DNA from 2 places in the Pseudomonas sp. TWI929 genome. Region 1 is predicted to be linked to the other one. Evidence: riboswitches for the same ligand, from Rfam matches in the RefSeq annotation. Region 1 holds a riboswitch; the other holds the start of a gene.
The links. A riboswitch is a leader RNA that binds a small molecule or an ion and turns the genes downstream of it on or off. The one in region 1 is predicted to bind thiamine pyrophosphate.
Positions count from the first base shown of each region.

Region 2: linked by a shared signal. The riboswitch ahead of thiC (phosphomethylpyrimidine synthase ThiC) and the one ahead of ABE456_RS07915 (TenA family protein) in region 1 are both predicted to bind thiamine pyrophosphate.

Region 1 covers NZ_JBDJLK010000012.1:16,088-30,866, forward strand. The annotation lists gene ABE456_RS07860 (KGG domain-containing protein) at 30-212, opposite strand; gene ABE456_RS07865 (MFS transporter) at 359-1,642, opposite strand; gene ABE456_RS07870 (aldo/keto reductase) at 1,647-2,555, opposite strand; gene ABE456_RS07875 (Dyp-type peroxidase) at 2,645-3,508, opposite strand; gene ABE456_RS07880 (bile acid:sodium symporter family protein) at 3,693-4,592, shown strand; gene ABE456_RS07885 (sterol desaturase family protein) at 4,674-5,141, opposite strand; gene ABE456_RS07890 (GNAT family N-acetyltransferase) at 5,304-5,813, shown strand; gene ABE456_RS07895 (sensor domain-containing diguanylate cyclase) at 5,899-7,467, opposite strand; gene ABE456_RS07900 (DNA-binding protein) at 7,547-8,551, opposite strand; gene codA (cytosine deaminase) at 8,783-10,027, opposite strand; gene tenA (thiaminase II) at 10,132-10,794, opposite strand; gene ABE456_RS07915 (TenA family protein) at 10,791-11,438, opposite strand; TPP riboswitch at 11,518-11,632, opposite strand; gene ABE456_RS07920 (Ig-like domain-containing protein) at 11,884-14,779, shown strand, end outside.
Region 2 covers NZ_JBDJLK010000050.1:67-14,845, reverse strand. The annotation lists gene ABE456_RS18805 (toluene tolerance protein) at 1-433, opposite strand, end outside; gene ABE456_RS18800 (O-antigen ligase family protein) at 534-1,709, shown strand; gene msbA (lipid A export permease/ATP-binding protein MsbA) at 1,725-3,533, shown strand; gene hldE (bifunctional D-glycero-beta-D-manno-heptose-7-phosphate kinase/D-glycero-beta-D-manno-heptose 1-phosphate adenylyltransferase HldE) at 3,664-5,085, shown strand; gene ABE456_RS18785 (metal ABC transporter ATPase) at 5,180-6,148, opposite strand; gene ABE456_RS18780 (aldo/keto reductase) at 6,202-7,014, opposite strand; gene ABE456_RS18775 (FAD-dependent oxidoreductase) at 7,011-8,186, opposite strand; gene ABE456_RS18770 (multidrug efflux SMR transporter) at 8,321-8,653, opposite strand; gene ABE456_RS18765 (LysR family transcriptional regulator) at 8,741-9,631, shown strand; gene waaA (lipid IV(A) 3-deoxy-D-manno-octulosonic acid transferase) at 9,643-10,914, shown strand; gene ABE456_RS18755 (TolC family outer membrane protein) at 11,029-12,465, opposite strand; TPP riboswitch at 12,626-12,732, shown strand; gene thiC (phosphomethylpyrimidine synthase ThiC) at 12,887-14,767, shown strand.

The DNA of each region.
Region 1 (14,779 bases):
AGGTCACCCCGGCACTGCCTGTCGGTCAATTACGAGCGGCCACCTTTGCGGCCCGACTCGCGATCGTGCGGCATGTTGCTGCCCGAGGACTGGCCGCCCTTGCGTCCGGCTTCGGAAGCCTTCTCACGATCATTGGCGAAGTTGCCTGGGTTCTTGTTGCCACCCTGGCTGCCTTGTTGATTGCCGGTACGGCTGTTCTCTTTGTTGGCCATGGTCTCAAACCTCATATGACTTCGGGGTGCACGGCACGCTGCCGTACACAAGTTCGGAGTTCGGCGATATCGGGGGATTCGTTTTATTGCCAAGGGTTCGGACCGGTGGCGTTAAATAAGCGGCGAAGCCATATTTGGTGCGCCTGTCAGTCGTGCGGCGGGTTATCCAGACGGGCCTGGCGGCGGCCTAGCCAACCACCGGTTGCTGCCCAGCCAAGGGCGATCAGCGCACCGATCAACATCGCCAGCTGCGGGTGCTCGCCCATCACGTCCAGCGCGCGCTTGACCCAGCCGCTCAAGGCATCGCCGCCACGGTAGACCACGGTATCAATGAAGTTCTTGGCCTTGTACTTGTCCTCGGCGGGCAGCACGGTAAACAGCATCTCGCGCCCGGGCCGCACCAGCGCGTACTCACCGGCCCGGCGCACCACCATCACGACCACGAATACGGCAAACACCGGTGCCAGTGCCAGCCACAGGAAGCCTGCGGCCATCACCAGCGGCACCGCCACCAGCAACACCCCCACGCCCAGCCGGCGGGCCAGGCGGCCAGTAAGGAACACCTGGGTGAGGATGGCCAAGGCTTGCACCACCGTATCGATCAGGCCGAAAACCTGGGTTTGCCGGGTGCGGTCGGTGAAGGTTTCACTGACGATGCGCGCCTGCTCGAAGTACAGGAAGGTGCTGACGCTGGCCAGTAGCACCACAAACAGGGCGATGCCCAGCAGGTACGGCGAGCGCAGTACGGCGGTGGCCCCGGCAAACGGGTTGCCGCCCAATGGTCGGGAGCCCACGCGTTCGGGTTGCGCCGGCAATGGGTGGCGCGTTCGCCAGCGTTGCAGGTACAGGGTCGCGCCGATACTGCCCAGTAGAAATGCCCCCGCCAGTACCAGCAACCCGGCATGACCCAGCGGCGCCACCAGCAAGGTGCCGAGGATAGGGCCACTGAGCCCGCCCAGGCTGGCCCCGGCGGCCAGCAAACCAAACAGGCGCTTGCCCTGCGCAGTGGAAAACAGGTCGGCGAGCACGCTCCAGGCCAGGGAGATGGTCAGCAGGTTGAACACTGAAAGCCAGATGTAGAAGGCTCGGGCAGTCCACAAATCGTCTGGGTTACGTGCAAACAGCACGGCGAACAGCAACAGGTTGCTGGCAAAGAAGCCGTAGGTCCACGGCAGGATATGCCTGCGCTGCACCCTAGACGCCAGCCAGCCGAACAGCGGCAGGCACGCCAGGGTGACGATGAAGGTACCGGTGAACAGCCATTGCAGGTTGTCTATGCCACCGGCGACACCCATGGTTTCACGCACCGGGCGCAGCATGAAGTAGCCGGTGAACAGCAGGTAGAACAATAGCAAGCCGGCGACCACCGCCGGGCCTTCGCCAGGCTGGATGTTCAGCCCTTGGTCCAGGCGCCGTCGCCAGGCTTGCATGGTGTCAGGCAAACTGCTTGATCAGCGCCTGTTGCTGCGCCTGAGTGAGCATCGGTTCATGCCCGGCCTTGAGCTGGTCGAGCTGGCGTTCAGGCTTACCGGTCGCGGGGATGACTGTGGTCACCGCCGGGTGGCTGATGGCAAATTTGAGAAACAGTTGCGCCCAACTGCTGATGCCTGCTTCTGCGGCCCAGCCGGGCAAGGCCTGGTCCTTGACCCTGGCGAACAGGCGGCCATCGTCGAAGGCCCGGTTGATCAGTACCGCGACGCCTTTGTCCTGGCACAGTGGCAGCAGTTCACGGGCGGCATCGGGGGCGTTGACCGAGTAGTTGATCTGGATGAAGTCCAGCGCCTCGCTGCGCACGATGCGGGCGACTTCGTCCTGGCCACTGTTGAGGTAGTGAGTGATACCGACATAACGCGTCTTGCCCTGCTGCTTCAACTCGCGGGCATAGGGCAGCTGGGTCTGCCAGTCGCGCAGGTTGTGGATCTGCAGCAAGTCGACCTTGTCGGTGCGCAAGCTCTTGAGGCTGCCGGCCCATTGCGATTCGGCGTCGGCCCGGCTGTCGGCGGCTATCTTGGTAGCAATGAAGCACTGCCGGTGCCAGCCACCCTCCTCCAGCAACTGGCCGAGAATGCTGTCGGCGCCGCCGTAGTTGGGCGAAGTATCGATAACCCGGGCGCCACTTTCGAAAAACGCCTTGAGCACCGCTTTCAGCTGCTGGTACTGGGCTGAACCGGCTTCTACCTCGAAACTGCCAGAGGTACCGGCGCCGATCACCGGCAAGGCTTCACCGGTGGACGGCACTTTACGGGTCAGCAAACCCGCCGGGGCGGCGGCGTGCAACCAAGGGCTTGCGGCCAGCAAGCCCAAAGTGGCACCTGCGCGTAGGACATCACGACGTGCATACATGGAAAAGCTCCCGTCATGAATCGGAAACTTTCAAGGCTAGCCGCTCTACCCCTTGCCTGCGGGTGTTTCTGTATCTGGATGTTTAGTGATCAGGCCTGCAGCAGTTGGCTCAGGTCGACACCCGTTTCGCCCATTGGGGGGCACCAGTAGTAGCCGCCGGTCAGTGGCCGGCTGAAGCGGTACAGGCCGTCGATGATGCCGTCTTCGAGGCCGCTCATGCGCCGCAGCTGTACTTCGAACGCATCAAAGCTGTGGCCCAGGGCGACGAAGGCCAGGCCGGCGCCGCGCTGGTCGGCCCAAGCCACCGAACGACGAACGATGAACGCTTCGGGTTCGAAGCTTTCCTGGGCGGTACGCTTGACGTGCGCAGACTCGGGGGCGTCGTCGAGTTCTTCGTTGTCGCTCAGGCGGCGGCCGATGATGTTGTCCTGGTCAGCCTGGGGCAGCGACTTGAAGTACTCCAGGTCGTGCTTCCACAGCTGGAAGGCAGCAAAGCTGGAACCGTCGGCAGCAATGGCGGCTTGCACGGCGTCTGCGTCCACGGGGTTTTCGGTGCCGTCTTCGTAGCCCGTCAGGTCATGGCCGCCACGGTGCAGGAAGCCATCCACGCTGTCGGCCAGGCGCAGGGCGGGTGCTAGCGCCTGCTCCAGCGACTGGGCACGTAGCAGCAGGTCGCCACGTTCGTTGCCACGCAGCCACAGCCACAGGGCGTGCTGGGTGCTCGGGTTTTCCACCGCGGCATCCAGTTGCGGGAACGCGCGCAGGCCTGGCACTTCACGGCCCAGGGCCTTGGCCAGCGGGGCGCCGACGCCCAGGATCAGCTGTTCGCCATCGACCTGTGGCAGCAAGGCATCCAGGGCGGCAGGCAACGCCTCGGGCGACTGCAGGGTGAAGAACAGGTGACGGGCGTGGGCCGGCACCGGGGTGGCAAGCAGACCTTGCTGGAACGGCATGACAGGCTAATCCTCGGTTAAAACGGGAATGCTACTGCGCCTGCAGGCCCACTGCAACGCAGCATGCAGCCTCGCCAGCCGCTGCGCTTGGTAACAAACGGTTACCAAGAGCTGGCCCTTTGCAATTAGCTATCAGTCCGGGCCGACCTACACTCCTGCAGATCCTTCGCCCGAGAGACCGCCCATGACCGCCTCGCCCCTGCTTACCGCCTTTTTGCCGCTGGCCCTGGGCATCATCATGCTCGGCCTCGGGTTGTCACTGACCCTGGCTGACTTTGCGCGTGTGGTGAAGTACCCAAAACCAGTGGTGGTGGGCCTGGCTTGCCAGATCCTGCTGCTGCCGCTGGTGTGCTTCCTGATTGCCAACGGTTTTGGCCTGGAATCGGCATTGGCAGTGGGGTTGATGCTGCTGGCCGCGTCGCCGGGCGGTACCACGGCCAACCTGTTCAGCCACCTGGCCCATGGTGATGTGGCCTTGAACATCACCTTGACGGCGGTCAACTCGCTGATCGCGATCCTGACCATGCCGCTTTTGGTCAACCTTTCGCTGAGCTGGTTCATGGCCTCGGACCAGGCCATCCCGCTGCAGTTCGCCAAGGTCATGCAGGTGTTTGCCATTGTCCTGCTGCCGGTGGCGCTGGGCATGCTGATACGCCATTTCGCACCCGCATTCGCTGCACGCATGGAAAAGCCGATGAAGCTGGTGGCGGCGCTGTTCCTGGCCTTCACCATTGTCCTGGCCCTGGCCAAGGACTGGCAGACCGTGGTCGAGTACGCGCCGGTAGTGGGCCTGGCTGCATTGCTGTTCAACCTGCTGAGCCTGGCTGTGGGCTACTGGGTGCCGCGACTGCTGAACATCCCTAAGCGCCAGGCGATTGCCATTGGCATGGAGATCGGTATCCACAACGGGACATTGGCGATTGCCCTGGCGCTAAGCCCCTCGCTGCTGAACAACGCGACCATGGCGGTGCCCGCGGCGCTGTACAGCCTGATCATGTTCTTTACTGCGGCGGGGTTTGGCTGGTGGGTTAGCCGGGGGCATGTGGCGGCGCAGCCCGAGGGTGAAACAGTGAATCAAGGCTGATCGCCTCTTCGCGGGTAAACCCCACAGCTACCGCTACCCTTGTGGGAGCGGGTTTACCCGCGAAGAGGCCCGTTCAGGCTGTCAGAAATGGTTGCGCTTGCCCCGAAGCTGCTGCTTCAAAACCTTCAACGGCGGTGCATAGAAAAACCCGAACGACACACTCCCAGTGCGCCCCTTCACCGCATGATGCAAGCGGTGCGCCCGGTGTAAACGCTTGAGGTAGCGGTTGACCGGCTGTGGCTTGCGCGGCCAATGCCGGTGAAAGAACCCATCGTGGGCCACCACATACAGCGCCCCGTACCCGGCCACGCCACCGCCCACCCACTGCAATGGCGCATAACCACTTTTGCCCAGCGCCACCAGCGCCGTGGCGATCAGCCCCAGGGCCACCAGGTACACGTCGTTGGTTTCGAGCATGCCCAGTTGGGGCTCATGGTGCGAGCGGTGCAGCCACCAGCCCCAGCCATGCATGATGTACTTGTGAGCCAGCGTGCCAACGCCCTCCATGGCCACCAGGGTGCCGAACAGCACGGCGAAATTGAACAGCATGGAACGTTCCGGGTGATGGCAAAGGGAGGCGCTAGGGTACCGGCTAGCGGTTTATTTTTCCATGTGGCGTGACCGGCTGCAGGCCGAGAAAAGGGTAAGCTAGGTGCGCTGGCAATTACAGCCGCAGGTGTTGGCGGCGGACTAGAACCACAGGAAGGATTCATGCTTGTTCGCGCTACCCTTGAACGCGATATTCAATGGCTGCCGGACGTCGAACGTTCGGCAGCACAGGCTTTTGCCGGCTGGCCGGCACTGGCCTGGCTGGCGCAAGGCGATGTGATGGATTGCGCTCAGCACAGGGCATTCATTGACGCCGGTGGTAGCTGGGTCGCCGAGGATTCAGCTGGGCGCATTGTCGGCTTTGCCTGCGCCCGGTTCGAGGGGCGGGTTTTGCACCTTCACGAGATATCGGTGCGCCATGAGGCCCAGGGGCAAGGTGTCGGGCGCCGGTTGTTGCAGCGGGTGGTCGATGAGGCGCGCCTGGGAGGTGCCAGCGAGCTGACGTTGACCACTTTTGTCGATGTGCCCTGGAATGCGCCCTTCTACCTGCGGTATGGGTTTGAAATGATCGAAAAAGGGCTGTTGAGTGAGCGACTACGGGGCATTCTGGCTAGCGAGCATGCTCACGGCCTTATTGGGCGTTGTGCCATGCGCTATCGAGTTGGTTCCTAGACTCCGAGGCTGCAGCGCAGCCCATCGCCGGCAAGCCGATGCGGTCGAGGTTAGGGCTGGCTTGCCGGCGATAGGGGCACAAGGTTTACTGGTCTACGTCCACCACCACACTTCCCGCCACACAATAGCCATCCCGCCCCTGCCGCTTGGCCTGGTACAACGCCCCATCCGCCGCCGCGATCAGGCTCTGCGCAGTCACCCCCTCCCGCGCCAGGTCGCCCACGGCGATGCCGGCACTGAACGACACCCGCCCCAATGGGCTGCCCGCATGCTCAAACACCTGTCGCCTCAACAGTTGCTGCAGTTCCTGCAGCAGTACCTCTGCCCCAAAGGCGTCGGTGTCAGGTAGCAGCAAGGTGAATTCCTCACCGCCGTATCGCACAGCCAAATCCGCCGGCCGTTTCAATGCCTGCTGCAGCAACTCGGCAAAGCGCCGCAGGCACTGGTCGCCCGCCGGGTGACCGTAGCGGTCGTTGTAGGCCTTGAAGTAATCCAGGTCGAGCATCACCAGTGCCAGCGGGTAGCCCTGGCGCCGCGCCCGGCGCAGTTCTGGCTCGAAAACCGCATCCAGCCGCCGACGGTTACCCAGCCCGGTCAGGCTGTCGGTCAGGGCCAGGGACTTCAGCGTCTGGTGGGCCTGGTGCAACGCCCGCTCAATGACAATGCGCTCGCGCAACTGGCGCAGCACCACGCCACCGAACGCTGCCAGGCCAACCAGTAACAGCAGCAACACGGCCACTGACTTGATCGCATCGTGCCGCCAGGGGGCGATGATCGACTCCCGCGACAAGCCCGCTTCCACCACCAGCGGGTAGCTCGAAAGCGCGCGGTAGCCATACAGTCGAGGGGTGCCATCCACCACTGCAACAGCCTCGGCCAGCCCTTCCGGGGCATACGGCAGGTGGTTGCGGAAAATTTCGCTGTTCGCCAGGCTGCGGCCCACCACCTGCTCCACGAACGGCCGCCTTACCAGAATGGTGCCATCGCGCTTGGCCAGTACCAGCGCGCCGCGCTCGTCGATCTTGAAGTCGCCGTAGTAGCGCACGAACCATTCCACCTTGATGGTGCCTAGCAGCACGCCGGCGAAGGCACCATCGGCATACTCCAGGCGTCGGGAAATGGGGATGATCAAATCGCCGGTCGAGCGGCTGCGCACCACCGAGCCTATACGCACACCGCGATCGGTATGGTTGCGGTGGTAGATGAAATAGTCGCGGTCAGCATTGTTGGCATTCGGCGGGATAGCCGCCTGATCGGTGACGATCCAGCTGCCATCCGGGCCATATACGAACAAACCGTGCAACTGCGGCATGATGTGTTTCTGCAGGGCCAGCAAGGCATGCAGGCGCGGCCGGTTGATGTGGTCGAAACCGTCGCCTTCCAGGCGCTCGGCCAAGGCCGCGGTGATGGCGTCGACCTGGCGGATGGCGTCTTCCGCATGTTGCGCCGTGGCTCGGGCCAGGTTGCTGACCATGTTCTCAGCATTGCTGTAGGCGTGCCGGTAGTCGCGCCAGATGCGCCAGCCTTCTACCAGCACAAAGGCCAGCATCACCACCAGCATGAACGCCAGTACCAGGCGGAACAGCGCCACGGCGCGGCCCTCGCTGGTTACCGCGAAGAGCCCGTCGTCATCCTGTTTCCTGGCTGCGCACATTGGAATCCCTAGCCATACCGCATTCGCCGCCTTTCACTATAGTTCAGCGTCGCGCGGGCAAAACCCACGGCGAAAAAGATTAACCCTTTGCCGCACCCTCACTCTCCGCCGGAAGCGACTGCGCCCTGCACTGCGCCAACGCTTCATCACGTTCCGCCAGTTGCTCCTCAAGCCACTGCAACTGCCGAGCCTGATCGGCGCACAAGTCGCGCCTGGCCTCCAGGCTTTGTGCCTGTACATCCAGCTGCCGGCGCATTTCTTCGCTGGCGCCCTGGGCCTGGGCCAGGATCGTGCGCAAGCCCTGAATCTGCGCATCGCGCTGTTCCAGCAACTCGTCCTGGGCCCGGCATTCGCTGGCGGCCTGGCGGTGCTCACCGAGCAAGCGCTCGTTGTCGCGGTGCAGGCGGGTCAGCTCATCCTGCTTGACGATCATGCCTTGCTGCAGCTGGCGCACTTCCACCTGCAGCTGTTGCAGCTGCGCTTCGTGGCGGCGTTGTTCCTGCTCACGCTGTTCGCGGCTGGCGCTGCGGTAATGCTCCAGGGCATCGCGGGCATGGCGGTGCTTGTCTTCCAGCGAACGCACTTGCTCGTCCTTGTCGGCCAGGCGCACCTGCATCTCACCCAGCGACTGGTTGAGGCTGGCACTGCGCAGCTGTTCGGCCTGCAGCGTACTTTGGGTGGAAAGCAGCTTTTCCGACTCGGCGGCCAATGCGGCCACGTCAATCTGGTGCTGCTGGTGCGCTGCGGCCAATGCCTGCTGGGCGATGGCCAGCTGCGCTTCCAGCTGTTCGCGCTGTTGGGTGAAGGTGCTTTCGGCTTGCTCGATCTTCAGGTCGGCTTCGTCCTGCAGCTGGGTTGCCAGTTGCCCTACCAAGCGGCTCAGCACATCACTCAGCGCCGCGCCACCTTCCGACGCTACAGGCTGCTGGCCGTTCAGTTCTTTCAGGTAGCGGTGAATCGTGGTCTTCGAGCCGGTATTGCCCAGCTCGATACGTATGGCATCGATGCTGGGGTTCTCACCCCGGGCAATCAGCGCCTGACGCGCCTGTTGCACTACCACCTTGTTGATACCGCCCCGGGCCATGCTTGCTCCTACGATTTTGTACTGTGTTATGTAACATGTAATTACATACCAATTATGGAGATAACCAATGGCAGCTGCAAACATTTCCTAAGGTTAAATAATCACGGCTTATCGCACCTTATCGACTGAAAGCGTCGAAAAACCGCAAAGCAATGCGTACCGCCCACGGCAAAGCGCCCCGCTGGCTCAAGGCCGGCGGGGCGCTGTGTAGATCTGAATGGAGGGTTGGCGTCAGCGCATCATGCGCTCAACCATGGCAGGTGTCCTGCGCATCAGCACCTTGCCATTGCGTACCGACACCAGTGCATGCCCCTGGCTGCGCACCATCTCGTAATCGTCTGGCGCCGACAGCAGCAACAGGTTCGCCGGCCGCCCCACCTCGATGCCATAGCGCTCGCCCAGGTTCAGGGTGCGGGCGCTGTTGTCGGTGATAAGGTCCAGGCAACGCTGCAGGTCTTCATAGCCGAGCATGTGGCAGATGTGCAGGCCAGCTTCGAGAATGCGCAGGATGTTGCCATTGCCCAGTGGGTACCACGGGTCAACGATCGAGTCCTGGCCAAAGCATACGTTCATCCCGGCACGATCGATCTCCGCCACGCGGGTAACGCCGCGGCGTTTCGGGTAGTTGTCGAAGCGACCTTGCAGGTGAATGCTCTCGGTTGGGCACGACACAAAATTGATACCCGACAACTTGAGCAGGCGAAACAGCTTGTAGCAGTAGGCATTGTCGTACGAGCCCATGGCCACGGTATGGCTGGCCGTCACTCGGGCCCCCATGCCGCGTACCCGGGCTTCTTCGGCCAGCACTTCAAGGAAGCGCGACTGCGGGTCGTCGGTTTCGTCGCAATGCACGTCCACCAGGCAGCCGGTACGCTCGGCCAGGTCCATCAGGAACTTCACCGACGACACACCCTGGTCGCGGGTGTTCTCGAAATGCGGAATACCGCCGACCACATCGGCGCCGATGGCCACTGCTTCGGTCATCAGCGCCCGGCCATTGGCGTAAGACTCGATACCCTCCTGGGGGAAGGCAACGATCTGCAGGTCGACCAGTTCGCGCACTTCGTCACGTACCTCGACCATGGCCTTTAGCGCGGTGAGTTTCGGGTCGGTTACATCGACATGCGTACGCACATGCTGGATACCGTGATCCACCAACATGCCGATGGTTTTTTTCGCGCGGGTCTTGATGTCGTCGTGGGTGGTGATTTCCTTGCGCTCGGCCCAGCGCTCGATACCTTCGAACAGGGTACCGCTCATGTTCCACTTCGGTTCACCAGCGGTCAGCGTGGCGTCCAGGTGAATGTGCGGTTCGACAAAAGGCGCTACCACCAGGTTTTGTCCGGCATCCAGGTCGTCGGCAGCACCGGGCGCCAGCACTTCGGCCTGCGGCACGATGGCGGCGATGCGCTCGCCGTTCAGTTCGATGCGGAACAAGCCAGGCTTGCCGCGCAGGCGTGCGTTGAGGATGTGCATATTGTTGCTCCTTGCCATGGACTTCGCTCATACGCAATTGTAGGAGCGACCCCATATTCCGCGTCGCCTGCTTCGCGGGCAAGCCCGCGCCCACAGGTACAGCGTCAACTCGAAGCCAGGCCCATCTGCCAGAAATCAGCCTCCAGGCTGGACGCCTGGCCGAAAATCCCCACCAATTCAGCGAAGCGCTGCTCGGTCATGCTCCGCGCCGCCAGCTCATCCAGGTGCTTGCGCGCTGCCGCTGCCACCCCTTGGTAGCCTTCCCCGGCATACTCGCCAATCCACTCGCGGTACGGGTGGTTGCTCAAATCGCCAATGCGCTCAGCCAAGGTCTGGCCGATTTCGGCATAGCCGATCACGCAGGGCGCCAGTGCCACGTGCAGCTCTAGCAGGTCGCCGGCGGCGCCGCAGTCCAGCACGTAGCGGGTATAGGCCACCGTGGCCTGGTGCTCTGGCGCTGCCTCGATATCGGCCTGGGTCAGCCCCCAGCGCGCGCACAGGCGCAGGTGCAGCTCGGTTTCATCCAGAATCGCCGCCAAGCCGGCCTGCGCGGCACGGATATCGGCCGGACGACGGCTCTTGTAGGCAGCCAGCGCCCAGGCGCGGGCGAACTGGATCAGGAACAGGTAATCCTGCACCAGGTAAGTCCGAAATGCTTCTTCGCTCAGCGTGCCTTCGCCCATCTGACGCACGAAGTCGTGGTCCACATAGCTGTTCCACTGCGGTGCGGCTGCCGCCTTGAGGCGGTCGAAGATATCCATGCTCATTTTTCCTCCGGGTACACAGCGTCGAAGAAGGCCAACTCCAGCGCCACGGTGCGCTGGTAGAAGTCGCCCGCCAGCGCAGCTTGCTGCGGGCCGACGCGGTCCAGCTCGGCCTGCAGGAAGGCGACAAAGTCCTGGAACGCCGGGTTGTCGTGCAGGGTGATCCACTCGGCATGGACGAAGTTGTCAGGCATCGGTTTTGGCGCCTTCAGCGCCCAGTCCAGGTACAGGCCTTCGGCAACGTTGAGCACCGCAAGTGCCGCCGCGTAGGAACGGGTCGCCGCCGCTTCGCGCATGATGGCCTTGAAACCTGCGGTTGGCGCGGTGTCGGCCGGTTCGCTGCGTTGTGCCGGGCTTACGCCCAGGGCTTCGAAGGCGCGCAGGAAGTAAGTGTTCTCGTCGCTGGAGATCATCCCGGCAAAGCGGCCGAAGCGCAGGCGCGCCTCAAAGGTGTCGGCGGTAGCGATGGCCGCGCCCAGCAGGGTCAGGAAGCTGTCGAGGAAGCGGTGATCCTGTACCAGGTAATTGACCATGATCGGGTCCGGCAGGCTGCCGTCACACAGTTGGGTCACGAAGCGGTGGCCAACGGCCGCCGACCAGGTCGGCTCGCTGATGCGGCGCAGGGACTGGCTGAAACGTTCGGTCATGTTGCTGTCCTTGATGGGGGTGACAGCGAGACCGTGGAAGGTGGCATGGACTGGCCTCGCAGTGAGGCCGGCAAAAAGGCAGGTTTCAAGTCCCCATCCCTTCGCCGGCATGATCCGGATCAGGTTCGAAGGGTCACCGCGCTGCTGCATCCAGCGGTTTCTCAGCCCGTTGCCGGGCTCCCCTTGGTGGCGCTCAGGTATACCCCAGCGCGCCAGTGCTGTCACTACCCAAACCACCCAAACCCTGGGTATTGGGTGACCCGCTAGTGGGGACTTATACCCATTTTTGACGCCCCGTTATTTAGCGCACCCCAAGCGCTGCAAGGATTTGTTTAACAAAGCATTACAGAAATATCTGTTGGCACAGCGGTTGCTCCGGGCCATTTACCGGGCAAAACGCCATTGATGGCCGAAAGCCATACAGCCGCAAGCGAGGCATCAGTCAATGAAAACACCTGCCGTGATCCACCCAGCAAGGCATGCTTTCCAGCTGTCTTCCGTCACTGCGCTGATGCTCAGCCTTGGGCTGATCACTGCCATGGCCGCCCCCCTCGACGACAACAGCATGCCACCGCCAACCGACCCATCGGCCTATACCGACCAGCCGGCCGACCCGACCCAGGCGCTGCTCAACCTCTCTACCCTGCCAGAGGCCAACGAAGGCGCGCTGGAGCTGACTGACGGTGTATATGGCGACCGCAACACGGTACGCACCGACAACGTATTGCCGCCGGCGCTGCAGACCTCCGACAAATACCCCACCAATGGCAAGCCCAGCCCGTTGTTCGGCGCACAACCCTTCACTCAACAACTGCTGCTGTTCGAAGAATTCGGGCCAGAAAAACTTGACCCTACATTGCCGCCGCCAGACCTGACCTTCCCGGTGCCCACGCTGGGCGCAGCCCCCGCACAAGACCCCAACGTGGTGGCCCGCAGCGGCCCAAGCGGCACCGCGCTGGAAGCCTTCCTCAAGCAACCGGGCCTGTACCCGTTCCCGACCCAGTACGCCAACGTGCTGGATCGCAACCCATGGAAGGCGCAGATCGAGATGTTCCTCAACCGCCACCCGGTCGGTTCGCCAGCTGAAGGCCGGCCACCAGGAAAAGGCTGGTCGCACCAGCGCTGGAACGAGTTTTATCCCCAAGCCGGGTTCAAGACCGCACAGGCCGGTGCGCGCATCAACCAGGGGCTGCGTGACCGCAAACAGATGCATAACTATGCGGTCGGTGAGTTCGCACCGGGCGGGCTGTACTACCAGACGTCCGACATCCCGACCACGTTGGGCACCACCAAGGGCATCGATACCCGCTTCCACCCGAACTTCCCGCTGCAAAACCATAAGTCGCTGTGGACTTTTGACGGAACCTTCCCGCCCAAGCTGCTGATGGTGCGTTATGGCCAACCCATTTTGATGCGCCATTACAACGCGCTGCCAATCGACCCTTCGGCCAACGGCGGCTTTGGCCTGCACACCATTTCCACCCACGAGCACAACGGCCACTCCCCGGCCGAGAGCGACGGCTTTGCCAACGCCTACTTCTTCCCCGGCCAGTACTATGACTATCGCTGGCCGGTGCAGTTGGCCGGCTACGACACCATCAACACCCGTGCCCAGGACCCGCGTGCGGCCTTCCCCTGCTCGCCAGGGGAAACCTTGTTCGTCAACGACGCCACCCCCGGCCTGAAAACCTGCCAGAACGGCAGCATCAAGATTCGCGGTGACTGGCGTGAAACCATGAGTACCCACTGGTTCCACGACCATATGATGGATTTCACGGCGCAGAACGTCTACAAAGGCAACGCCGTGATGATGAACTACTACAGTGCCATCGACCGGGGCAACGAAGCCTTGCAGGATAACGTCAACCTGCGCTTCCCCAGTGGCTCGGCCATGCCGTGGGGGAACCGTGACTACGACGTCAACCTGGTGATCGCCGACAAGGCCTGGGATGCCAACGGCCAGCTGTGGTTCAACCCTTTCAACACCGACGGCTTCCTCGGTGACCAGATCCTGGTCAACTGGCAGTACCAGCCCAAGCTCAAAGTGCGCGCACGCGCCTACCGCTTCCGTATCCTCAATGGCTCGGTGTCGCGCTACTTCAAGTTTGCCGTAGTGCGTGAAATTGCCGGTACCAGTGGTGAGTTCAAAGGGCCGTCCGGCTCCAACGTGTCGTATGCGCGGGTGCCGTTCCACATGATCGCCAACGACGGGAACATCATGGAACACGCCGTGCCGTTCGACGGCACCATGGACCTCAACGGCGACGGCAACCTGCAGGACAACAACGGTATCCTGCCGCTGCAAGGCATCGCCGAGCGCTACGACATCATCATCAACTTCGCCAAGAACGGCATCAAGGTCGGCGACAAGCTGTACTTCGTCAACCTGATGGAGCACCAGACCGGCAAGGGCCCGGAAGGTGCCATCTCGCTGGCCGATGTGCTGTCGGAAAAATACAAGGCAGTGATCAAGCAAACCAGCAAGGGCCCGCAGTGGGACAAAGGCGACCCGGCAATCGGCAAGTTCCTGCAGTTGGTAGTACAGCCTTACAGCGGCCAGGACCTGAGCATGGACCCGGTCGCCTACGAGCCGGCCAAGCCGGGCAAGGCTGAAGGCCTGAAGATGATCCCGCTGCCGATTGACCGCAACTCGGCGGCTGACCAGGCCAAGATCAAGGATGCCCGCCACCGCGAGTTCATCTTTGGTCGCTCCGATGGTACCGACACCACCCCATGGACCATCAAGACCGACGGCGGCTTTGGCTACAGCATGGACCCACGGCGCATCAGCGCAGCACCGCAACTGGCCAACCAGTCCACCGACGGTGGCTTCAGTGGCGACGGTACGATGGAAGTGTGGAAAATCGTCAACGGCGGTAACGGCTGGAGCCACCCGGTACACGTGCACTTCGAAGAAGGCGTGATCCTCAGCCGCGATGGCAAGGCACCGCCAGAGTGGGAAAAATGGGCACGCAAGGACGTATACCGCATCGGGCCAGACGCTGATTCGTCGGAAGAAGTGGAAATGGCCATCCGCTTCCGCGAGTTTGCCGGTACTTACATGGAGCACTGCCACAACACCCAGCATGAGGACTCGTCGATGCTGCTGCGCTGGGACATTGAACACCCTGGGCAGTTCCAGGTGATGCCGACCCCGCTGCCGGGTTGGGATGGCGTGGAATACATGGCATCGGTAGGCCTGCCGACCTTCCGCACCAAAGGCCAGGGTGGCAATGAGGACCCAGCCAACAAGCCACCGGTCGCGGCAAACGACAGTGCGGCAACCACCGCTGGCAAGCCGATCACCCTGAACGTGCTGGCCAACGACACCGACCCGGATG
Region 2 (14,779 bases), on a different contig from region 1:
GGGTGACCACCACATTGCCCAGGTGCAGCGAGCGGAAGTAGACGCCGCAGCGGTGCAGCTGGCGGATCAGTTCGATCAGGCGTGGCAGGTAGGTGTCCCAGCTGAAGCCGGCATCGCGCGACATCTGCAGCAGGGTGCGCCCAGGCAGCGGGCGATACAGCACGGCGGTGCGGCCTGGCAGGTCGAGCTTGTGCTGGCTGATCACTTCAAGGGTTGGAATCCCCATTTGCGCCAGGCGCGCGGCGTTGTCGACGAAGCGCTGTGAGTAAGGGCGCAGCAGCGCAGATGAAATCAGCCGCTTCCTACGAAAAACCTTGAGGAAATTTCCATCCGCGAGCAGGTAGACTTTGGCGCCATGGCTGTCTGCCTCAAGCACCTGTGCGCCGAGTGTCAGCTGATCGAAGTCGACCTGGGTGAGCCGGGAGCATTGCATGAATAGAGCCTTGTCGTCTGACGAGCAAAATGACCGGCAATAATGCCGAAAATAATGCTGTAGCACCATGGATGGTGTCTTTGATTCTTCGGGGGAGTGGATGTTGTATCAAAAAAGCTGGGCACGAGCCTGGTTAGGCTTGGGTCTGGTCTGGTTCCTGGCTGCGATTGCCTTGGCACCAAGCAACAAGATTTATCAACAGGGCCTGGTGTTGTTCCTGTGGCTGCCGACGCTGGTACTGGCGTGGTCCGCCAGGGAGGTGTTCGTGCAAGCCTGGAAGCGCCAGCCGGCGCTGTGGTTGAGCGTGGTGCTGTTGTTGGCCTGGAGCGGGCTCAGCCTGGCCTGGTCACCCGCAGAGGACCCTGGGCGCGAGGTCAAGCGCCTGATCTACATCCTGGTGTTCCTGCTGGCGTTCCCACTGCTTGCCCAGCTTGGCATGGCCCGCATTCGCCAGCTGGTACTGGTTGGTAGCGCCTTGCTGGCCGTTGCTGCGTTGGTATCGATCATCAACTTCTATGGGCTGAAGGGGCAGCACCTGCTGGCCAGGCTGGCGGGTATCGGCGAGATTTCGCACCCTATCCTGGGCGCCTATGTCATCGGTTCGGCCGTGCTCTTCCTGCTTTACGAGCCACCTCGTCAGCGTGGCATGCAGCTGTTGTGGCTGGCGGCACTGGTTTGCCTGGGGGCTTTCGCCATGCTCAGCCAGAGCCGAGGGGCGATTCTGGCCCTGGTGATCACCGTGGTAATCGCGCCGCTGTGGTTCCGTGACCGTCACAGCCGGGTGTTTTCCATCCTGGCAGTGCTTGCCACCAGCCTGGCCTTCTACGTCGTGTACGACCTGATTGCCGCACGCGGTTCGTCCTACCGGCCAGAAATTTTCCATGCCGTGTTCGACATGATTTCCGCACACCCCTGGACCGGCCTGGGCCTGGGTGCTGACTATGATGTGTTTGCAGTTGGCAAGAAGTTCGACCACTCCCACAACATGTTCACCCATGTTGCCGTGGAAATGGGCCTGCCAGGCATGCTGCTGTGGGTCATGGTGTGGCTGTTCACCCTGGGTGAAATCGTACGCGCGCGTGGCACGCTGTTCGGCAAGGTGCTGCTTGGCTTCTGGGTGTACTCGACCCTGGCCATGCAGTTCGATGCCGCCAGCCTCACCGGTACGCCGCGTGCCGAGTGGTTCATCAGCTGGCTGCCTGTGGGCCTTGCCATGTTGCTGCCATGGGGGCGTGCCGAAAATGGCGCCTGTGGTAAAATTTCCGGTTCAACCTGAACAGCGAGCTCGATAATGGCCGAAACACCGCGTCCGGCGGAGCACACCTCCAGTCTGAAGATCTACTTCCGGCTGCTGAGCTATGTGAAACCTTATGTCGGCATTTTCCTGCTGAGCATTGTCGGTTTTGTGATCTTTGCCTCGACCCAGCCGATGCTGGCCGGGATCCTCAAGTATTTCGTCGATGGGCTGAGCAACCCCGAAGCGGTGTTGTTTCCCAACGTGCCCTACCTGCGCGACCTGCAACTGCTGCAGGCGGTGCCGCTGCTGATCATCCTGATCGCCGCGTGGCAGGGCCTGGGTTCGTTCCTGGGTAACTATTTCCTGGCCAAGGTTTCCTTGTGCCTGGTGCATGACCTGCGTGTGGAGTTGTTCAACAAGCTGCTGGTGCTGCCCAACCGCTACTTCGACAACCACAACTCCGGGCACCTGATCTCGCGCATCACCTTCAACGTGACCATGGTCACCGGTGCTGCCACCGATGCCATCAAGGTGGTGATCCGCGAAGGCCTGACCGTGGTGTTCCTGTTCGCCTACCTGCTGTGGATGAACTGGCACCTGACCCTGGTCATGGTCGCCATCCTGCCGGTGATCGCGGTGATGGTCAGCGTCGCCAGCAAGAAATTCCGCAAGCAGAGCAAGAAGATCCAGGTGGCCATGGGCGACGTTACCCATGTCGCATCCGAAACCATCCAGGGTTACCGCGTGGTGCGCAGCTTCGGCGGCGAGGCCTACGAGGAGCAGCGTTTCAGCAGGGCCAGCCAGAGCAACACCGACAAGCAGCTGCGCATGACCAAGACCGGTTCGTTGTACACGCCGATGCTGCAGTTGGTGATCTACAGCGCCATGGCCGCGTTGATGTTCCTGGTGCTGTTCTTGCGCGGTGAGTCCACCGCCGGTGACCTGGTGGCCTACATCACTGCCGCCGGCCTGCTGCCCAAGCCGATTCGTCAGCTTTCGGAAGTCAGCTCGACCATCCAGAAGGGCCTGGCAGGTGCCGAGAGCATCTTCGAACAGTTGGACGAAGCGCCTGAACTGGACACCGGCACCGTCGAGAAGGAGCGCGTGGAAGGGCGCCTGGAAGTGCGCAACCTGAGCTTCACCTACCCGGGCACCGAGCGTGAAGTGCTGAGTGACATCAGCTTTGTCGCAGAGCCAGGGCAGATGATCGCCCTGGTCGGCCGCTCCGGCAGCGGCAAGTCGACCCTGGCGGCGCTGATCCCGCGCTTCTATCACCACGACCAGGGGCAGATCCTGCTCGATGGCGTGGAAATCGAGAACTATCGCTTGCGCAACCTGCGCCGCCACGTTTCGCAGGTAACCCAGCACGTCACCCTGTTCAACGACACCGTGGCCAACAACATCGCCTATGGCGACCTGGCTGGCGCCCCGCGTGCAGACATTGAAGCTGCAGCAGCCGATGCCTATGCCAAGGAGTTCGTCGACCGGCTACCGAAAGGCTTCGATACCGAAGTGGGTGAGAACGGCGTACTGCTCTCCGGCGGCCAGCGCCAACGCCTGGCAATCGCCCGGGCACTGTTGAAAAACGCGCCGCTGCTGATCCTCGATGAAGCCACCTCGGCGCTGGATACCGAGTCCGAGCGGCACATCCAGGCGGCTCTGGACCATGTGATGGAAGGCCGCACCACGCTGGTGATCGCCCACCGCCTGTCGACTATCGAGAAGGCCGACCTGATCCTGGTCATGGACCAGGGCCGCCTGGTCGAGCGCGGTAGCCATGCCGAGCTGCTCGCGGCCAATGGCCATTATGCCCGCTTGCATGCCATGGGGCTGGATGAGCCGGCCAAGGCCGATATCACCTGAACCCTCCTTGATCGGGGCCGACACGGCCCCGATTGTCACGGGAATTTTCCAGGGACGATCTGGCCATAAAGCCGTCGTCTACCCTGTGCTAATATCCTGCCCCTGTTCATTATTTCCATATGGGTTGCCCATGAAGTTGTCCATGCCGCGTTTCGATCAAGCCCCGGTACTGGTGGTCGGCGATGTCATGCTCGACCGCTACTGGCATGGCGGTACTTCGCGTATCTCGCCTGAAGCGCCAGTTCCGGTGGTCAAGGTCGATCAGATCGAGGATCGCCCCGGCGGCGCGGCCAACGTTGCCTTGAACATCGCCGCGCTGGGCGCACCGGCTTCGCTGATTGGTGTCACCGGCCAGGACGAGGCCGCCGACAGCCTGGCCAACAGCCTGCAGGCCGCTGGCGTGCGCTCGGTGTTCCAGCGCATCGCGCATCAGCCGACCATCGTCAAGCTGCGGGTCATGAGCCGTCACCAGCAGCTGCTGCGCATCGATTTCGAAGAACCGTTCGCCACCGATCCGCTGTCGCTGGGGGCCGAGGTCGATGGCCTGCTCGAGGGCGTCAAGGTGCTGGTCCTGTCCGACTACGGCAAGGGCGCACTGAAAAATCACCAGAGCCTGATCCAGGCGGCGCGGGCCAAGGGCATTCCGGTGCTGGCCGACCCCAAGGGCAAGGACTTTTCCATCTACCGCGGTGCCAGCCTGATCACCCCGAACCTCAGCGAGTTCGAAACCATCGTCGGCCGTTGTGCCGATGAGGCCGATCTGGTCGCCAAGGGCCTGCAGCTGCTGCAGGACCTGGACCTGGGCGCCTTGCTGGTGACCCGTGGCGAGCACGGCATGACCCTGCTGCGTGTTGGCCAGCCGGCGCTGCACCTGCCGGCGCGGGCGCGTGAAGTGTTCGATGTGACCGGTGCCGGCGATACCGTCATCTCCACCCTTGCCGCAGCCATCGCCGCTGGCGAGGACCTGCCCCACGCGGTGGCCCTGGCCAACCTGGCGGCGGGCATCGTGGTCGGCAAGCTGGGTACGGCTGCGATCAGCGCCCCCGAGTTGCGCCGGGCCATCCAGCGTGAAGAAGGCTCCGAGCGCGGTGTGCTGGGCCTGGAGCAACTGCTGCTGGCCATCGATGATGCGCGGGCGCACAAAGAGAAGATCGTCTTTACCAACGGCTGCTTCGACATCCTGCATGCCGGGCATGTCACCTACCTGGAGCAGGCGCGGGCCCAGGGCGATCGCCTGATCGTCGCGGTCAACGACGACGCCTCGGTCAGCCGCCTGAAAGGGCCTGGTCGGCCGATCAACAGCGTCGACCGGCGCATGGCCGTATTGGCCGGCCTGGGCGCGGTGGACTGGGTGATCAGCTTCCCTGAGGGTACGCCGGAAAACCTGCTGAGCCAGGTCAAGCCGGACGTACTGGTCAAGGGTGGCGACTATGGCATCGACCAGGTAGTGGGCGCCGATATCGTCAAGGCCTATGGCGGCACGGTGAAGGTGCTGGGGCTGGTCGAGAACAGCTCGACTACGGCGATTGTCGAGAAGATCCGCAAGCACTGATTGAACGCCACTTTTTTGACCTTCACTGGTCCCTGTAGGAGCGGCCTTGTGTTGCGAAAGGCTGCTCCTACAGGGACCGAGCAGGCCCAGAATATTATTTGTGCAGTGAAGTGCGAGCCCGCTCCAGCAGTGCCCGTGCCTTGTCGCCAAACCGCTGCAGGTGCGACGCCCGCAGCGGCTTGCTCTCCACCAGGCCCTGCTGCTTCACCCAGTCCTTCCAGCGCACCCGCTCGTCCGTCACCACCCAGCCTTCCTGGCGGGCAAAGCTCTCGGCCAGGTACAGCCCACGCGTACTCGCTGGCACCAGTTGGTCCTTCTTCAGCGTATAAAGCTCAGCCAGTGGCTGGCCGTCCTTCAATGGCATCAGGTACAGGTCTGGCCGTTTGCGGTTGAGCCGCGCCACCAGTTGGTCGCCCTCCAGCCGCTCATCGACGTGGAACAGGCTAAGTTTTTTGGCTTCCTTTGGCACCTGCAGGCGCATGTCATAGATCAACTGCAGCGATGCCGTGGGCAAGTGCACATAAGCCCGTGGCCGCTCCAGTAGCATCAGCTTGCCGCAGTGCACAGGGCGGGCGGCACCGGACTCTGGGGCCAGCACGAAGTGCGGCGTTTCGCGATAGTGCAGAGCGGCGGCGTAGGGTACGGGCAGCCAGGTGTCGTTGAAGCGCCCGCCCAGCCAGCCCTCCGGGGTTTCCAGCAGGCACTCTTCGGCCACTTCCTGCACGGCCGTATGCAACGGCAGGTTCAGTTCCTGCGCCGGCACATAGCCGGAAATCAGCTTCAACACCACGTCGCCACGGTCTTGCCGGCGCTGCCGCACCAGCACCCAATAATCGCGGTTCTGCCAATGCAGGGTGAGGCGCACCGATACGCCAAGGTTGGCCAGTTCGACCACGAAGCGCTGCGCGTCGGGAAGCTGGATGGCCTTGCGCCGCTGCTGGGTCTGGGCAAAGTTCAGCGGCATGCCGATGCTCTGGTAGATCAGGCCTTCGGGCTTGGCCTCCACATGCAGTGGCAGTGTCTTGAAGTTGCTCGGGTTCTTGCGGATCAGCGTTCGCGCCACGAGGCTCCTCCTTGCGTCGGGTCAGTCTCCAGGCCCAATGGGCCAGGGGCAACTCAGTGCTGGCCCAGGATGCGGGCGACGGTGGCCACGTTGTGGGCCAGGTGCAACGGATTGATGGTGCCGACGATAGCACTGCTGACACCTGGGTGGGCGAACAGCAGCTCAAAGCTGGCTTGTACCGGGTCGACACCAGGGGCCAGGCAGATATGCCCGCTGGCCAGGGCCTTTTTCACCAGAATGGCCTTGCCGTGTTCGGCAGCGTAGTCCAGCACCGGGCGTTCTGCCTGCTCGTTGAGGTTGTAGGTGACCATGGCGCAGTCGCCCTGCTCCAGCGCTTTCAGGCCGCCGGCGACGGTCTTGCCGGACAGGCCGTAGCCGAGGATCTTGCCCTCTTGCTTGAGCTCGGCCAGGGTCTGGTAGACCTCCTGCTGTTCAAGGATCGCCAGGTCGTTGCCGTCGGAGTGCACCAGCACCAGTTCGATGCGGTCGGTTTCCAGGCGGCGCAGGCTGCGCTCCACCGAGCGGCGGGTATGGGCGGCGCTGAAATCGAAGTGCGACTGGCCATTGTCGAATTCTTCGCCAACCTTGCTGACGATCACCCATTGATCGCGTTGGCCGCGCAGCAGTGGGCCCAGGCGTTCTTCGCTGCGGCCATAGGCCGGCGCGGTGTCAATCAGGTTGATGCCCAGCTCGCGGGCCTGGGCCAGCAGCAGGCGGGCTTCATCATCACCGGGGATGGTGAAGCCGGTAGGGTACTTGACGCCCTGGTCGCGGCCCAGCTTGACCGTGCCCAGGCCCAGCGGTGAAACCTTGAAACCGGTGCTGCCCAGCGGGCGGTGGAAATTGTGCAGGGTTGGCAGGCTCATGGCAGCAGTTGCTCCCACGCCGCTACGCCAAGCGGTGGGCGTGGCAGGTCGGCCAGGTCGGCCTGTGCCTGCGGGCGAATGCCATCGCGCTCCAGGTGGCTGATGACCCGGTCGCTGAAGTCCGGTGCCAGGGCCAGCTTGGTCGGCCAGCCCACCAGCAGGCGTTGCTGGTCGGCGAGGAACGCATTGTCCGGGCGCACCAGGCCCGATTGTGCCGGTTCTGCGCGGTCGACCCGCAGGGTGGCCCAGTGCAGCTGGCCTTGGTCGACCCATGGCAGCAGGTTGGCGATTTCCTTCTGCGCCGCGGCAATTTGCGCAGCCGGTTCGCGGGCCACGCCATCGGCTTCGGCCAGGTCGCCGCCCATGTACCAGACCCACTGGCCATCGGCGGCCGGGTGGGTGGTGATGGTGACCCGCGGCTTTGGCCCGCCGCCCAGGCAGTGTGCGTAAAGCGGCTTCAGGTTGGCACCCTTGGCCAGCACCATGTGCAGCGGGCGGGTTTGCATGGCTGGCTGGCTGAGGCCCAGGGCATGCAGCAGGTCTTCGGTGCCGGCGCCGGCGCTAAGCACGATGCGCTGGGCGAGGATGTCGCGGCCATCTACACGCAGGCCGACCAGTGCCTCGCCTTCGCGCAGCGGCTCGATGTGCTCACCGGCCAGCAGGCTGTCGCCCGCCAGCTCGGCCAGGTTGGCCAGCAGGCTGGGCACGTCGATGACCAGTTCGGCCAGGCGGTAGACCTTGCCCTTGAAGGCGCGGTCCTGCAGTGCCGGCGGCAGTTGCTCGCCCTTGACCTGGTCGACCCGGCCGCGCACTGCCTTGCTGGCGAAGAAGCTGGTGAGGTTGCCGGCCAGGGTGCCTGGCGACCACAGGTAATGGGCGTCGGACAGCAGGCGGGTGCGGGTAAGGTCCAGCTCGCCGCTGCCGCTCAGGGCTTCGCGCCAGCGGCGCGGCATGTCGGCGATGGCCTCCGAGGCGCCGGTAAGGGCGCCATGCAGGGCGTACTTGGTACCGCCATGGATGATGCCCTGCGACTTGATGGTCTGCTCGCCACCAAGGCTGGCGCGCTCCACCAGCACTGTCGAGTAGCCCAGGCGGCGCAGACGTGCATTGAGCCAGAGGCCTGCGACCCCGGCGCCGACGATCACTACGTCAGTGGAAATGGCGGTTGGCATGGCGGTACCTCGAAGACTGGGACAGCTGGCAAGTATACAGGGTCAGGCACAAGGGGGCTGCTGCGCAGCCCATCGCGACGCAAGGCCGCTCCTACAGGGATCGCGCAAGCGGCCCCAAATTACTCAGGCAACCATCAATGCCCCGCCGTCTTGGAGAACAGCTGAATCACCACCACCCCACCGACAATCATCGCCATGCCCAGCATCGCCGGCACATCCAGTTTCTGCCCATAGACCACCAGCGCCGCCACACTGATCAGCACGATCCCCAGCCCCGACCAGATGGCATAGGCAATTCCCACCGGAATGCTGCGCACCACCAGGGTCAGCATCCAGAACGCAATGCCATAACCCACCACCATCAGCAGCAGCGGCAACGGCGTGCTCAGGCCCTTCACTGCTTTCATCGAAGCGGTGGCGATGACTTCGGCGCAGATGGCGATGGCGAGATAGGTATAGGCATTCATGGCAGGATCCTCCGGTTACTGGGCGGGCATTCTAGACCTAACCTGGATGGGGTAAAGTCATTACCTATCAATAATGGAGATAGGTTGATGGCCGAGCAGTGGAACCTTGAACAGCTGCGCACCTTTCTGCGCGTCGCAGAATTGCGCTCGTTCTCTGCCGTGGCCCGCGAGCAGCGCAAGGCGCAGTCGGCAATCAGCAGTGCCATCGCCCTGCTGGAAGCCGACCTTGGCGTTACCCTGTTCGAGCGCAGCAGCGGCCGGCAGCCGAAACTGACCGAAAACGGCAGCGCGCTGCTGGAGGATGCCCGTGAACTGTTGCGCCAGTGCGAACGCTTGGATGGTCGCGCGCTGGCGTTGATGCGCGGGCAGGAAGCTTTGCTACGGGTGGCCCAGGACGAAGCCATGCCCTACCAGCCGGTCATCGACAGTCTTGACGAGTTGGCCAGCCGCTACCCGTACCTGGAGGTGCAACTGGCCAGCGGCGCCCAGGGCGATGTGGCGCGCAAGCTGGTGGAGCGGCGTGCCGACCTTGGCCTGTTTTTCCACCACGAAAGCATTCCGGCATCCTTGGAGCGGCGTGCCCTGGGCAGTGTAGAGATGGTTACGGTGTGTGCAGTGGGGCACCCGCTGGCGGGCGAAGGCTGGGTCACCCGCCAGCAACTGGCCCGCCATCGACAATTGCTGATCACCCCGCAGCAAAGCGGCTACCCTGGCGGCGAGGCGATCAGCCCGCAGGTGTGGCGCGCCGACAGCTTCTATGCCATGGCCGAACTGCTGATGCGCGGCCTGGGCTGGGCCTGGCTGCCGCGGCACGTGGTGCAGTACCCGACCTACCAGGCGCACATGGTCGAACTGGACAGCGAGTGGCGGCCACCGGCCTTGGTGGCGGAACTGGCCTGGCGCCGGGATGAGCCCTTGGGCCCGGCCGCGCAGTGGCTGGCCGAGCGCTTTGCGGTGCACCTGCGCGCGATCGGGTAAACTCCGCCGCCATGAACAGAACTCTCTATACCTTGCTGTTTCACCTGGGCCTGCCGCTGGTTGCGTTGCGCCTGTATCTGCGCGCGCGCAAGGCGCCGGCCTATGGCCAACGTATCGCCGAGCGTTTTGCCTTCAAGCTGCCGTCCATGCGCCAAGGCGGCATCTGGGTGCATGCGGTATCAGTCGGCGAGAGCATTGCCGCAGCACCGATGGTGCGAGCCTTGCTCAAGGCCTACCCTGAGCTGCCGATCACGCTCACCTGCATGACCCCCACCGGTTCCGAGCGTATTCGTGCCATGTTCGCCGACGAACCGCGTGTGCAGCATTGCTACCTGCCCTACGACCTGCCGTGGACGGCGGGGCGTTTTCTTGACCATGTTCAGCCGAAGCTGGGCATCATCATGGAAACCGAGCTGTGGCCCAACCATATTCACCAGTGTGCCAAGCGCGGCATTCCGGTGGCCTTGGCCAACGCACGTTTGTCTGCGCGTTCGGCCCGCAGGTATGGGCGTTTTGCCAGGCTGACCCGGCCGATGCTGGCGCAGATGAACCTGATTGCCGTGCAGACCGAAACTGAGGCCCAACGCTTCCGCGAGCTGGGCGCGCGCCCTGAGTGCGTGCAGGTCACCGGCTCGATCAAATTCGACCTGAAGATCGACGAGCAACTACTGCCGCATGCCAAGGCATTGCGTGAGCAGTGGGGGGGCGGGCAGCGTCCGGTATGGATCGCCGCCAGTACCCACGAAGGTGAAGATGCATTGGTCCTGCAGGCGCATCGGCAGTTGCTGCAGGTGCATGGCGATGCCTTGCTGATCGTGGTGCCACGCCACCCTGAGCGGTTCGCAGCAGTGCATGCGCTGTGCAGCGAACAGTTCAACACCGTGCGCCGCTCTGCCGGTACGCCGGTGGAAGCCCAGACTCAAGTACTGATGGGCGACACCATGGGGGAGTTGTTGTTCCTCTATGCCTTGGCCGACATTGCCTTTGTCGGTGGCAGCCTGGTGGCGACGGGTGGGCACAACCCGCTGGAACCTGCGGCGCTGGCATTGCCGGTCATCATGGGGCCGCATGTGTTCAACTTCCTCGAAATCAGCGCGATGCTGAGTGAGGCGGGGGCGTTGCAGCACGTGGACAATGCCGACGGGCTGGCCGAGGCGGTGCGGCGCCTGGTCGAGTTGCCGCAGGATGCGCAGCGCATGGGCGAGGCGGGCAGGGCGGTGATGCGGGCCAATCAAGGGGCGTTGCAGCGCTTGCTCGATGGCCTGGGCAGGCTCATGCGCTGAATTCTGTGTGGCCTTCTTCGCGGGTGAACCCGCTCCCACAGGGATCGCATCAGGCCTGAGGGCGCTGATGAACCTGTGGGAGCGGGTTTACCCGCGATGAAGCCAACATCACTCTCAGGGGCGGCGCTCGAAGTTCTTCGCTGCCGCCGCAGCCAGGTCCGGCGGCAGGAAGTCCTTGTCTGGGTTGTAGTCCGGTTTCAGGTAGCGCTTGAGGTCCTGCAGGTCTTGCGGGCTCAGGGTGCCGGCCGCCTGCTTCAGGCTCAGGTTGTCGAGAATGTAGTCATAGCGGCTGTTGTTGTAGTCGCGCACCGAGGTGTAAAGCTGGCGCTGGGCATCGAGCACGTCGACGATGTTGCGGGTACCCACCTGGTAGCCGATTTCAGTGGCTTCCAGCGCGCTTTGGTTGGAGATGATCGACTGCTTGCGCGCCTGCACCTGCTCCACATCGGTGTTTACCGCACGGTGCAGGTTGCGGGTGTTTTCCACCACCTGGCGGCGCAGGCTCTCGCGCTGTTGCTCGCTCTGGCTCAGGCGCTGGTAAGCCTCACGTACCTGCGAGCTGGTCAGGCCGCCACTGTAGATCGGGATGTTCAGTTGCAGGCCGATGCTGGTTTGCTCGATGTCGCCGCTGTAATGCACGTTCGGCAGCGCCGCCGAGTTGCTGAAGCCAAGGTTGTCGTTGTCGCCTTTCTGGTACTGGGCAACTGCGTCCAGGGTCGGCGCATGGCCGGCCTTGCGCTGGCGAAGGGTTTCTTCGGCGGCGGTGACAGCGTGATTGGTGGCCAGCAGGTTGAGGTTCTGGCGCCCGGCGGTTTCGACCCAGGCCTTGGCGTCGTTGGGCGTAGGCACCTGCACCGGCAGGGTATGCACCACACCCTGGATAGAGGTGTATTCGCGGTTGGTCAGGGTGACCAGCGCTTCAAAGGCATCCTGCACCTGGCGCTCGGCGATGATCCGGTTGGCCCGTGCCGTGTCGTAGCTGGCTTGGGATTGCAAGACGTCGGTCTTGTCCGACAGGCCCACATCGAAACGCTCATTGGACTGGTCCAGCTGGCGCTTGAATGCCGCTTCCTCGGCCTTGGTGGCGGCCAGGTTGTCCTGGGCGCGGAGCACGGCGAAGTAGTTCTGCGCGGTTTGCAGGATCAGGTTCTGCTCGGTCGCCGACAGTTCCAGCGCGGCCTGTTCGTTGACTGCCTCTGCAGCCTGCAACTGGAACCAGCGGTCAGCGCGGAAAATTGGCTGGGCCAGGGTCGCGCTCCAGGAGTTGCCACTACGGTTGGTGGTCGCTGAGGGCTCGTCGAACTTGGTGCGGGTATTCTGCATCTCGGCAGCGCCCGACAGGTTCGGCAGCAACCCTGCGCGGGCCTGCGGCACCACTTCACGGCGGGCGCCATAATCGGCGCGCGCTGCAGCCAGATCGGCGTTGTTGTCCACCGCTTCCTGATAGACGCTGACCAGGTCGGTTTTGACTGTTGAGGGCACGTCCGCTGCCCAGACCACTCCGTTGGACGCACAAGACACGGCAATCGCCAGTGAAAGTTTGCGCAGCATAGAGGCAATCCTTGTACGAAATTTAATTACTGAACTGTTGAGTATCGAGCGACGGGCCAGTGTAGTGCCATGCGCACCCGGCAACAATCGCTCGGGGTGCCTTTCATCATCCACGCATTTACCCGCTTGGCTTTGCCGACCACTCCAGTCTAGACTGCGCATGTTCTTGTCGGGGTGCCTTGAAGCAAAGGCTGAGATCGCAGAGGTGCGGATCCCGTTGAACCTGATCAGGTTAGCGCCTGCGTAGGGAACAAGATTGCTCGCCTTCCCGGGGAGCCTCTTGTGCCAGGTCCGGGATTGTCACAGCTGCATGCAGCTTCAGGCACCCCCATATCCGGCACTGCACCCATCAAGGGTGCGTCCGCGCTTTTCAGGTTCACCCCGACATTCCACTGCTAGGAAGCCGTCTGGAGAGCCTGTGATGACCAAACAAGAAAAAGCGATCAACCTCAGCGAATCGGCACAAGTCGATCAGCAGTCCGTGCAACCGTTCCCGCGTTCGCGCAAAGTCTATGTCGAAGGCTCGCGCCCGGACATCCGCGTGCCCATGCGCGAAATCAGCCTGGACGACACCCCGACCGACTTTGGTGGCGAAAGCAACGCCCCCGTATTGGTCTACGACACCTCCGGCCCGTACACCGACCCCAACGTCATCATCGACGTGCGCAAGGGCCTGGCCGACGTGCGTTCGGCATGGATCGACGCCCGCGGTGACACCGAGCGCCTCGACGGCCTGAGCTCCGACTTCGGCCAGCAGCGCCTGAACGACGCCGAGCTGGCCAAGCTGCGTTTTGCCCACGTGCGTAACCCGCGCCGCGCCAAGGCGGGCGCCAACGTCTCGCAGATGCACTATGCCCGCCAGGGCATCATCACCGCCGAGATGGAATATGTAGCCATCCGCGAAAACATGAAGCTGCAAGAGGCCCGCGCCGCTGGCCTGCTGAACGATCAGCACGCCGGCCACAGTTTCGGTGCCAACATTCCGAAGGAAATCACCCCCGAGTTCGTGCGCCAGGAAATCGCCCGTGGCCGCGCGATCATCCCGGCCAACATCAACCACCCGGAAGTGGAGCCGATGATCATCGGCCGCAACTTCCTGGTGAAGATCAACGGCAACATTGGCAACAGCGCCCTGGGCTCCTCGATCGAGGAAGAAGTGGCCAAGCTGACCTGGGGCATCCGCTGGGGTTCGGACACGGTCATGGACCTGTCCACCGGCAAGCACATCCACGAAACCCGCGAGTGGATCATCCGTAACTCGCCGGTGCCGATCGGTACCGTGCCGATCTACCAGGCCCTGGAAAAAGTCAACGGCGTGGCCGAAGACCTGACCTGGGAACTGTTCCGCGACACCCTGATCGAGCAGGCCGAGCAGGGCGTGGACTACTTCACCATCCACGCCGGTGTGCTGCTGCGCTATGTACCGCTGACCGCCAAGCGCGTCACCGGTATCGTCAGCCGTGGTGGCTCGATCATGGCCAAGTGGTGCCTGGCGCACCACAAGGAAAACTTCCTGTACACCCACTTCGACGAAATCTGCGAAATCATGAAGGCCTACGACGTCAGCTTCTCGCTGGGCGACGGCCTGCGCCCTGGCTCGATCGCCGACGCCAACGACGCCGCGCAGTTCGGTGAGCTGGAAACCCTCGGGGAACTGACCAAGATTGCCTGGAAACACGACGTGCAGTGCATGATCGAAGGCCCTGGCCACGTGCCGATGCAGCTGATCAAGGAGAACATGGACAAGCAGCTGGAGTGCTGCGACGAGGCGCCGTTCTACACCCTCGGCCCGCTGACCACCGACATCGCCCCTGGCTACGACCACATCACCTCGGGCATTGGTGCGGCGATGATCGGCTGGTTCGGTTGCGCCATGCTCTGCTACGTCACGCCCAAGGAGCACCTGGGCCTGCCGAACAAGGACGACGTCAAGACTGGCATCATCACCTACAAGATTGCCGCGCATGCCGCCGACCTTGCCAAAGGCCACCCAGGCGCGCAGATTCGCGACAACGCCTTGTCCAAGGCGCGCTTCGAGTTCCGTTGGGAAGACCAGTTCAACCTGGGCCTGGACCCGGACACTGCCCGTGCCTACCACGATGAAACCCTGCCGAAGGAATCGGCCAAGGTCGCGCACTTCTGCTCGATGTGCGGGCCGAAGTTCTGCTCGATGAAGATCACCCAGGAAGTGCGTGAATACGCCGCCAAGATCGAGACCGTGGACGTGACGGTCGAGCAAGGCATGCGTGAGCAGGCCGAGCGGTTCCGCCAGGAAGGCAGCCAGCTGTACCACAAAGTCTAAGACCGCTGGGGC